DNA from 2 places in the Variovorax sp. Soil_C_39 genome. Region 1 is predicted to be linked to the other one. Evidence: riboswitches for the same ligand, from Rfam matches in the RefSeq annotation. Region 1 holds a riboswitch; the other holds the start of a gene.
The links. Region 1 has a riboswitch for glycine ahead of AC3A6J_RS20520 (D-amino acid dehydrogenase). Riboswitches for the same ligand answer to the same signal wherever they lie in the genome.
Positions count from the first base shown of each region.

Region 2: another riboswitch for glycine. It lies ahead of gcvT (glycine cleavage system aminomethyltransferase GcvT); the one in region 1 lies ahead of AC3A6J_RS20520 (D-amino acid dehydrogenase).

Region 1 covers NZ_JBDGJQ010000008.1:194,344-199,733, reverse strand. The annotation lists gene AC3A6J_RS20535 (aminotransferase-like domain-containing protein) at 1-160, shown strand, start outside; gene AC3A6J_RS20530 (PhaM family polyhydroxyalkanoate granule multifunctional regulatory protein) at 249-908, shown strand; gene AC3A6J_RS20525 (FIST signal transduction protein) at 952-2,232, shown strand; gene AC3A6J_RS20520 (D-amino acid dehydrogenase) at 2,264-3,580, opposite strand; glycine riboswitch at 3,669-3,774, opposite strand; glycine riboswitch at 3,778-3,874, opposite strand; gene rfbB (dTDP-glucose 4,6-dehydratase) at 3,969-5,039, shown strand; gene rfbD (dTDP-4-dehydrorhamnose reductase) at 5,036-5,390, shown strand, end outside.
Region 2 covers NZ_JBDGJQ010000007.1:273,929-279,318, forward strand. The annotation lists gene AC3A6J_RS19560 (Bug family tripartite tricarboxylate transporter substrate binding protein) at 1-457, opposite strand, end outside; gene AC3A6J_RS19565 (amidase) at 513-1,985, opposite strand; partial or broken gene AC3A6J_RS19570 (LysR family transcriptional regulator) at 2,102-3,004, shown strand; glycine riboswitch at 3,040-3,130, shown strand; glycine riboswitch at 3,143-3,257, shown strand; gene gcvT (glycine cleavage system aminomethyltransferase GcvT) at 3,305-4,477, shown strand; gene gcvH (glycine cleavage system protein GcvH) at 4,516-4,887, shown strand; gene gcvP (aminomethyl-transferring glycine dehydrogenase) at 4,964-5,390, shown strand, end outside.

The DNA of each region.
Region 1 (5,390 bases):
CGCGCTCACGCAGCGCATGCTCGACCAGGGCTACCTGCTGGCGCCGGGTTCGCTGTTCCATGCGCGGCGTCCCCCGAGCACGCTGATGCGCATCAATTTCGCGACCTCGCAGGATGCGGCCTTCTGGAAGGTGTTCAGCAAGGTGCGCGCGGAGCTTTGACCCGTGCGCAACGCTTGTCCGCGCGGGCGAAAAGGCCGTGCGTTGGAGTAAGCTGGCACCACAGGACAACCCCTTCGGAGACCGCCTCATGAGCAACGCCAGCCAGCCCTTCGATTTCAGCCAGTTCGTCCCCGGGTTCGACTTTCTGAAGAACCTCGCCGGCGGCGGCGCAAACCCGGCGGCCGCCCCCGGGCTGCCGAGCCTGGCGAGCTGGGTGGCGCCCACGCTGAGCGTGGAAGAGCTCGACAAGCGCATCCAGGAACTCAAGACGGTGCAGTACTGGCTCGAGCAGAACGGCCATGCGCTGAAGGCCACGGTCCAGGCGCTGGAGGTGCAGAAGATGACGCTCTCGACTCTGCGCGGCATGAACGTGCGCATGGAGGACATCGCGAGCGCCTTCTCGAAACAGGCGGCCGCGGAACCCGCTGCCGCCGTGCCCCGGTCGGCAGCGGCCGAGCCTGCGGCGGGGGCCGATGAAGCGCCGGCGCCCGGCGTGGTCGATCCGATGCAGTGGTGGGGCTCGCTGACCGAGCAGTTCCAGCAGATCGCGAACTCGGCGCTGCAGGACGCGGCCGAGCTCAAGGTGCCCGCCATGGCGCAACCGATGGCCGACGCGGTCGGCAAGGCCATGCGCGGCAGCCCGTCCGCAACAACGCAGAAGCCCGCCGCCAGGACGGCCGCTGCGAAGAAAAACACGCCCAAAAAGACACCCACCGCCACGCGCAAGCGAACCACCGGCGGGCGTTGATCTCTTACATGCTCTCCTTCGACAAGAACGGACGGCACGCACCATGAAACTGTTTCCTTCCGGCCACGCCACCCATCCGCAATGGCGCATGGCCGCCGGCCTCGTGCTGGCGCAGCTGCGCGCGCAGATGGCGCTGCCCGAATACGCCTCGTCGCCGACGCTCGGCCTGCTCTACATCACCGATCACTACGCCTCGGACGCGCAGGAGATCCTCGATCATCTGAGCGCCGAGCTGCCCGAAGTGACCGACTGGTCGGGCACGGTCGGCGTCGGCGTGGCGGCCAACAACGCCGAGTACTTCGACGAGCCCGGCCTGAGCCTCATGCTGTGCGCGCTGCCGAGCGACCAGTACCGCGTGTTCTCGGGCGTCGCGCCGCTCGGCAGCTCGGAAATGAGCGGTTTCGAGGCCCATACCGCGCTCGTGCATGCAGACCCCGCGACACCCGACCTGCCCGAACTGATCGGTGAAATGGCGGGCCGCACCGACACCGGCTACTTGTTCGGCGGGCTGTCGTCGGGCCGGGCCGGCGCGCTGCAGTTCGCGGTCGGCGGCAACGGCAACATCCGCGGCCATGGCGCGGCGGGCGGCGTGTTCTCGGGCGGGATGTCGGGCGTGGTGTTCGGCGAGGGCGTGCGGCTGGTGTCGCGCGTCACGCAGGGCTGCCAGCCGCTGCGCGCGGGGGCCGGGCGCGAGCGCGTGATCACCGAGGCCGACGGCAACCTGCTGCTCAAGCTCGATGGCGAGCCTGCGCTCGACGTGCTGCTGGCGGAGCTGCAGGTGTCGCTCGAACGGCCGCAGGAGGCCATCGACGCGGTGCGCAACACGCTGGTGGGCCTGGCCGATGCGGGCAGTGACGGCATCCGCCGTACCGGCGACCTGGGCGCCGACGTGCTGGTACGTCACATCATCGGGCTCGATCCGACGCGCCGCGGCGTGGCGATCGCCGACGTGGCCGAAGCCGGCATGCGGCTGAGCTTCTGCCGCCGCAATGCGCAGGCCGCGCGCGCGGACCTGATGCGCATCTGCGCCGAGATCCGCGAAGAACTCGAGCCCGAGGAGCAGACGCTGGCCACCGCGCGCGCCGTGGCGGCCGGGGAGGCCGAGGCCGCACCGCATCCGGCGCGCCGCATCGCGGGTGCTGTGTACGTGAGCTGCTCGGGGCGCGGCGGCCCGCATTTCGGCGCACCCGGCGCCGAACTGCAGATCGTGCGGCATGCGCTCGGCGACGTGCCGCTGGTCGGCTTCTTCGCGGCCGGCGAGATCGCGCGGCACCGGCTGTATGGGTATACCGGCGTGCTGACGGTGTTTGCGGCTGCCGACTGACCGCGGACGTCCGCGGTCAGTCGGCCCTGGCTCAGCCCACGGCCGCTGCCATGACCCCGCGCGCCGGCCGCGGCATCCCCGTGAACGCAAAGTCCACTTCGGGCGCGAGCCCGGTCACGATGCGCGCGATCGATTTGCCCGATCCGCAGGCATGCGTCCAGCCCAGCGTGCCGTGGCCGGTGTTGAGGTACAGGTTCGGCAGCTTCGTCTTGCCGATCATCGGTACGTTGCTCGGCGTCGCGGGGCGCAGGCCGGTCCAGAACTGCGCCTGTGTGGTGTCGCCCGCGCCGGGGAACAGTTCTTCGACGCGCCGCACGATGGCCTCGCAGCGCACGCGGTTCAGGTCGCGGTCGTAGCCGTTGAGTTCGGCCGTGCCCGCAATGCGCAGGCGGTCGCCCCCCTCGGCGCCCGGCGAGGTGTAGCGCGAGAACACGAGCTTGAATTCGTCGTCCGTGAGCGAGACCTGGTGCGCCTTCGAGGCGTCCTTGACCGGCAGCGTCACCGAGTAGCCCTTGGCCGGATAGATCGGCAGGCGAATGCCGAGCGGTGCCGCGACGACCGGGCTCAGCGAACCCATCGCGAGCACGAACGCATCGCCGCCGATGCGCTGGAAGCGGCCTTCGGAGTCGGTCGCCTCGACATGGTCGAGCCGGCCGCCGGCCTCGCGCAGCGCGGTCACCGTGTGGCTCATGAGGAACTTCACCCCGGCCGCTGCGGCGAGCCTGGCGAGTTCGCGCGCAAAGAGGTTCGCATCGCCCGACTCGTCTTCTGCGGTGTAGGTGGCGCCGGCCAGCTTCGGCCGGATGTGCGCGAGCGCGGGCTCGATGGCCACGGCCTCGTCGGCCGAGATCACCTGCCGCTCGCAGCCCAGCGCGCGCATCTGCTCGGCCGGCGCGAGGGCGGCATCGAACTCCTTCTGGGTCGTGTAGAAGTGCAGGATGCCTTGCGTGCGCTGGTCGTACGCCAGACTGGTGTCGCGGCGCAGCTGCTGCAGCACCTCGCGGCTGTAGGTGCCCAGCCGCACGATCTGCTCGATGTTGTGCCGGGTGCGCGCGGGTGTGCATTCGCGCAGGAACTGCAGGCCCCAGAGCCACTGGCGCATGTCGGCGCGCACGCGGAACAGCAGCGGTGCGTCTTCCTTGCCGAGCCACTGCAGCACCTTGAGCGGGGCGCCCGGATTGGCCCAGGGTTCGGCATGGCTGACCGAGATCTGCCCGCCGTTGGCAAAGCTGGTTTCTGCCGCCGGCGTGGCCTGCCGGTCGATCACGGTCACATCGTGGCCGAGCTGTTGAAGGTAATAGGCCGAGGTCACGCCGAGCAGGCCGGCGCCAAGAACGTTCACGCGCATTTCAGGTACTTCTTTCGAGGTGCGCTTGGATGGCGGCGGGGTCGCTGTGCTTTGCATAGCGAGCAACCGGACGATCGCCGTCCAAGTTGCCGCTCCCCCTGTCCTCGGTACCTGAGAGATTCACCCGCTGCGCCCGCAGCGGGTTTGCTCCTTCGGCGCGTCACGCGGGGTGACGTCTCTCCAGACGGCGTGTCAGTTGGTGCAGTACAGGCCTCTTCGGCCGACCTGAGCGTTTATGGGAGTTTGCGCCTTCGGTGGGACAACGCATGTTGTCCGCTCTCCTGCAGTGGCGCGATTGTATGCCCGGCGGCTTGATCGCTCTGGCCCGATGGGATAATCGCCTGTTCAATCGCCGGGTGGCGATCGTTCCATTTCAGCAGGGGACTCCATGATCCTGGTAACCGGCGGCGCGGGCTTCATCGGCGCCAATTTCGTACTCGACTGGCTCGCGCAGAGCGATGAACCGGTCGTGAACCTCGACAAGCTGACCTACGCGGGCAACCTCGAGACGCTCGCTTCGCGCAAGGGCGATGCCCGGCACATCTTCGTGCAGGGCGACATCGGCGACAGCGCGCTCGTCGATCGCCTGCTGGCCGAACACAAGGTCCGGGCGGTCGTCAATTTCGCCGCCGAATCGCATGTGGACCGCTCGATCCACGGCCCCGAAGACTTCGTGCAGACCAACGTGCTCGGCACCTTCCGCCTGCTCGAATCGGTGCGCGGCCACTGGAATGCGCTGCCCGCCGACCAGAAGGCCGCTTTCCGCTTCTTGCACGTGTCGACCGACGAGGTCTACGGCTCGCTCTCGAAGACCGATCCTGCCTTCACCGAAGACAACAAGTACGAGCCCAACAGCCCTTACTCGGCCAGCAAGGCCGCCAGCGACCACCTCGTGCGCGCCTGGCACCACACCTACGGCCTGCCGGTGCTCACCACCAACTGCTCGAACAACTACGGGCCGTTCCACTTCCCGGAAAAGCTGATCCCGCTGATGATCGTCAATGCGCTGGCCGGCAAGCCGCTGCCGGTGTATGGCGACGGCATGCAGGTGCGCGACTGGCTCTACGTGAAGGACCATTGCAGCGCCATTCGCCGCGTGCTCGAGGCCGGCCGGCTCGGCGAGACCTACAACGTGGGCGGCTGGAACGAGAAGCCCAACATCGAGATCGTCAACACGGTGTGTGCGCTGCTCGACGAACTGCGCCCGCGCGCGGACGGCAAGCCCTACAAGGAACAGATCAGCTACGTCACCGACCGCCCCGGCCATGACCGGCGCTATGCGATCGATGCGCGCAAGCTCGAGCGCGAACTCGGCTGGAAGCCGGCCGAGACCTTCGACACCGGCATCCGCAAGACGGTCGAGTGGTACCTGGCCAACGGCGAATGGGTGCGCAACGTGCAGAGCGGCGCCTACCGCGAATGGGTCGAGAAGCAGTACGACACGAAGGACGCCGCATGAAGCTGCTGTTGCTGGGCAAGGGCGGACAGGTCGGCTGGGAGCTGCAGCGCAGCCTGGCGCCGCTGGGCGAACTCGTCGCGCTCGACTTCGACAGCACCGAGCTTCACGCCGACTTCAGCCGGCCCGAGCAACTCGCCGAGACGGTGCGCAAGGTGCGTCCCGATGTCATCGTGAATGCGGCGGCGCACACGGCCGTCGACAAGGCCGAGAGCGAGCCCGAGTTCGCGCGCAAGCTCAACGCCACCTCGCCGGGCGTCGTGGCCGAGGCCGCGCAGCAGATCGGGGCTTTGATGGTGCATTACTCGACCGACTACGTCTTCGACGGCAGCGGCAGCACGCCCTGGAAGGAAG
Region 2 (5,390 bases), on a different contig from region 1:
CCTTGGCCTGGGCCACGATGTCCTTGAGCGAACTGCCCGGCGTGTCGTTGCCGGCCACCAGCAGCAGCCCCATGTCGGCCACCAACCCGAGCGGCGTGAAGCTCGCGAGCGGGTCATACGGAAGGTTCGGGCGGATCGCCGGGTTCAGCGTGAGCGTGGTGCTGGCGCCCAGCAGCAGCGTGTAGCCGTCGGCGGGCGCCTTGGCCACCAGCGAGGCCGCGACGACCGTAGACGCACCGGGGCGGTTTTCGACCACGATCGGCTGCCCGAGCTTCTCGCCCATCGCGTTGGCCATCAGCCGGCCGAGGATGTCGGTCGCGCCGCCCGGCGAATAGGGCACCACCAGCTTGATCGGACGATCGGGAAAGCCCTGCTGGGCCAGCGCCATCGCGGGCACCGCGCATGCCGCGGCAGCGACGAACGCAAGGGAGAGGAAACGGGAACGACGGAGAGACATGGCGGTGCAAAGCTCCAGTTGGCAGGCAAGAAAAACGGAAGAGGCGAGACGGCGGTCAGCCGAGCAAGGGGCTTCGCACCCGTGCGTGACCGCTGGCCTCGTCGTAGGCATGGCCGATCTGCAGCACGGCCGCGTCGGCCTGCACCGGGCCGATGATCTGCAGGCCGGCAGGCAGGCCGCCGGCACCGAAGCCGGCGGGCGCCGCCAGTGCCGGCAGGCCGGCCATGGTGGCGGGAACCACTGCCTGCATCCAGCGGTGGTAGGTGTCCATCGCGCGGCCGCCCACCTCGTGCGGCCAGTCGAGCACCAGGTCGAAGGGGAACACCTGCGCCGATGGCATCACGAGGAAGTCGAACTGCGCGAACAGCCCGCGCAGTGCCTGGTACCAGGCCGAGCGCGTGCGCGCGGCGTCATACACCTGCATGCCGCTCAGCTGCAGGCCGCGCTCGATCTCCCACACCGCCTCGGGCTTGAGCAGCGCGCGCCGTGCCGGGTCATGGTAGAGCGCGGCATTGGCGCCCGCCACCGCAAAGCTGCGCAGGTCGATCCAGGCGCGCCACAACTGCTCGAGGTCGAAGGCCGGCAGCACCGCCTCGACGCTGCAGCCGGCCGCCTCGAAATGCCGCAGCGCCGCGGCGCAGGTGTCGAGCACGCCGGGCTCGGTGGGCAGATGGCCGCCCAGGTCGCCGAGCCAGCCGATGCGCGTGCCGCGGAAGTCGCGCGCCAGCGGTTGCAGGAAGTCGCTGCCCTTCGCCTGTCGGTGCGTGAGCGGCAGCCGGGCGTCGAAACCGGCCTGCACGGCCAGCAGCATGGCCAGGTCGGGGATGTTGCGCGCCATCGGACCGGCGACGCTGAATTGCTGGAAGAAGACCTCTTCGGTGGGACCGTGCGGCACGCAGCCGATCGAGGTGCGCAGGCCATACACGTTGTTGAAGGCCGCCGGCGTGCGCAGCGATCCCATCATGTCGGAGCCGTCGGCCACCGGCAGCATGCGCAGCGCCACCGCCACGCCGGCGCCGCCGCTGCTGCCGCCTGCCGAGCGGGCCGGGTCGAAGGCGTTGCGCGTGGCGCCGTACACCGGGTTGTAGGTGTGGCCGCCGAGCCCGAACTCGGGCGTGTTGGTGCGGCCGACGAACAGCGCGCCGCCGGCACGCATGCGTTCGAACACCACCGCGTCGGCCGGCGTGACCTGGCCACGGAAGATCGGCGAGCCGCGCGTGGTGACCATGCCGGCCACGGGCATGATGTCCTTCGGCGCCTGCGGGAAGCCATGCATCGGCCCCAGGCTGCGGCCCTGCCCCAGTTGGTCGTCGCGCTCGCGGGCCTGGGCGTGCAGCGCATCGCGGTCGGCGTGCGCCACGATGGCATTGACCACCGGATTGAGCCGGTCGATCTGCGCCAGGTAGGCATCGAGCACTTCGACGCACGAGACCTCGCGCGAATGGATGGCATGCGAAAGCGCTGTGGCGCTGAGTTCCACGATGGCCGAAGCCACCGGCGCCGGCGTGGCCGATCGGGGTTTGTGCATGCCTCTCCTGCGGAAAAATGACGGGACGAAGTCAGAATAAGCGCCCGCCAGCCATACGACAATCGCCGTTTGTTGCAAGAATCGTTGCGTTTTACGCAAACCTAGGAAGGTTTTCGATGCTGTCCGACCGACTGCAGGACACGGCGCTGCGCTACTTTCTCGAGGTGGTTCGCAGCGGCTCCGTGAGCGAGGCCGCCTCGCGGCTCAGCGTGTCGCCCTCGGCCGTAAGCCGGCAGGTGGCGGCATTGGAAGAACTGCTCGGCGTGCCGCTGTTCGAGCGGCACGCGCGCGGCATGGCGCCCAGCGCCGCCGGCGAACTGCTGGCCGCGCATGCGCGCCGCGGCGCGATGGAGGCCGACCGCGTGGTGTCCGACATCCAGGCGCTGCAGGGTCTGCGCCGGGGCCTGGTGCGCCTGGCCAGTTCGTCCGGCTTCGCCATCGAGTTCCTGCCCGGCGCGATGGCCGAATTCCGTGCCCGCCACCCTGGCATCCTGTTCCACCTCCGCGTGGTGGCGCCGGCCCAGGTAACCGCGGCGGTGCGCAATGGCGACGTGGACATCGGCCTCACCTACAGCCGGGCTGCCGAGCGCGACATCCAGGTGCAGCACATGCAGGCGGCGCCCGTCCACGCGATCATGCGGCCCGACCATCCGCTCGCGCGCTTTTCCACCGTCACGCTGGCGCAGATGCATCCGCATCCGATCGCCCTGCCAGAGCGCGACAACACGGTGCGCCAGTTGTTCGACATCGGCTGCAGCCAGCGGCGGCTGGTGTTCGACCCGGTGCTGGTCAGCAACCATTTCGAGTCGCTCACCAACTTCGTGCTGCACGGCGGCGGCCTGTCGATTTCGGGCGAGGTGACGGTGCGCGACCGTGCGCGGCGCGGCGAGCTGCATGCCGCACCGATCCGCGAGCGCGGCATGAACGGCCGCGCCGTCGAGGTCCAGACCCTCGCCGGACGCACGCTGCCACAGGGCGTCAGCGCCTTTCTCGACCATCTGCGTGCGGAACTGCCGCCGTCCCGCGCGGCCGGCCCGCAGCGCGATCCACTACACTCGCCGGGTCAGGAGAGAGCTTCGCCACGCGAGGCCGCCGAAGGCGCAGGGAACCCCCGAACGCTCAGGCAAAAGGACTGACACAGCGACAGCGAACGCCGTCGCTTCCTTGCTGGAGAGAGGCCGTTGCAGCGCGCGTTTGCGGCGACGGCCCACCGAAGGAGCAAACCCCGATCGTGGGGCGAATCTCTCAGGTAAAGCGGACAGCAGGGGTGGCCCATGGCTTGCGCCATGGAATTCGACTGCCCCTTTGGAGAGTGCCCCGTGGCTGCTTCCGCTGACCAACAACAACCATTGCTCAAGACCCCGCTGCACGACCTGCACGTCGAGCTCGGCGCCCGCATGGTGCCGTTCGCCGGCTATTCGATGCCGGTGCAGTACCCCGCCGGCCTGATGGCCGAGCACCGCCATACGCGCGAGCAGGCCGGGCTGTTCGATATCTCGCACATGGGCCAGTTGCGCCTGGTCGGGCCCGACGCCGCCGCCGCCTTCGAGACGCTGATGCCGGTCGACGTGATCGACCTGGCCCCGGGCAAGCAGCGCTACGGCCTGCTGCTGAACGACGAAGGCGGCATCCTCGACGACCTGATGTTCTTCAACGAGGGGCACGGCTCGCTCTTCGTGATCGTCAACGGCGCCTGCAAGATGGCCGACATCGCGCACATCCAGCAGAAGATCGGCGCACGCTGCGAGGTGCAGCCCCTGCCCGACCACGCGCTGCTCGCGCTGCAGGGGCCGCAGGCCGCCGCGGTGCTCGCAAGGCTCTCGCCCGGCGCCGAGCGCTTCGTGTTCATGACCGGCGGCGCAGTGCAGATCGGCGGCATTCCAGCCTTCGTCACGCGCAGCGGCTACACCGGCGAAGACGGCTTCGAGATCTCGGTCGCCGGCCGTGACGCCGACGCCCTGGCCCGCCTGCTGCTCACCCAGGCCGAGGTCAAGCCGATCGGCCTGGGCGCGCGCAATTCGCTGCGGCTCGAGGCCGGCCTGTGCCTTTACGGCAACGATATCGACACCACCACCACGCCGGTCGAGGCCTCGCTCAACTGGGCGATCCAGAAGGTGCGCCGCGCGGGCGGCGCGCGCGAAGGCGGCTTCCCGGGCGCGGCCCGGGTGCTGGCGCAGTTGGCATCGGCCACGTCGGGCGCGGCCGGCCGCACCGACCACGACACGCTCACGCGCAAGCGCGTTGGCCTGGTGGCGCTCGAGCGCATACCGGTGCGCGACGGCACGGTGCTGCAATCGTTCGAGGGCCAGGACATAGGCCTCGTGACGAGCGGCCTGCTCGGCCCCACGGCCGACCGCCCGGTCGCGATGGGCTACGTGGCCATGGCCTTCGCCGAGCCCGGCACGCGCGTGCAGGCCATCGTGCGGGGCAAGCCCGTTCCGATGGAAGTCTCGGCCATGCCTTTCGTGCCCACGCGCTACTACCGCGGCTGAGCTCGGCATTTCATTTTTTCCACGAGGAGTTTTTTCACATGACCATCAAGTACACCAAGGACCACGAATGGGTCTCGGCCGAAGGCGACGCGGCCACCGTCGGCATCACCGTGCATGCGCAGGATGCGCTCGGCGACGTGGTGTTCGTCGACCTGCCCGACGTGGGCAAGACCTTCGCGCAGGGCGAAGTGGCCGGTGTCGTCGAATCGGTGAAGGCCGCGGCCGACGTGTTCATGCCCGTGTCGGGCGAGATCACCGAAGTGAACGAGGCGCTGCGCGCCGATCCTTCGCTCGCCAACAGCGACCCGCTGGCCGCGGGCTGGTTCTTCAAGGTCAAGCTCAGCGAACCTGCGCAGCTCGACGCGCTGCTCGACGCCGCCTCCTACGACCAGTTCGCAGCCGAGTCCTGATGCACCGCTGAAGACGGGCTGGCCGCACGCGACGCGTCCGGCAGCCCCGCCCTTGCCTTTTCCCCCCGACACCGCCATGCCCACCCCTTCCCTCCCCTCCCTGCAAGAACTCGAGAATGCCGAGGAATTCCTCGCCCGCCACATCGGCATCGATGCGGCCGACGAAGCGCGCATGCTGCCGGTGATCGGCTCGGCCACGCGTGCGGAGCTCATCGACGGCATCGTGCCCGCGGCGATTCGCCGCGCCCGCCCGATGCGGCTGCCGGCGCCCGCCAGCGAAGCGGACGCGCTGGCCGAGATGAAGGCCATCGCGGCGAAGAACAAGGTGTGCAAGAGCTTCATCGGCCAGGGCTACTACGGCACCCACACGCCCGGCGTGATCCTGCGCAACGTGCTCGAGAACCCCGCCTGGTACACCGCCTACACGCCCTACCAGGCCGAGATCTCGCAAGGGCGCATGGAGGCCCTGCTCAATTTCCAAACGATGGTGTGCGACCTGACGG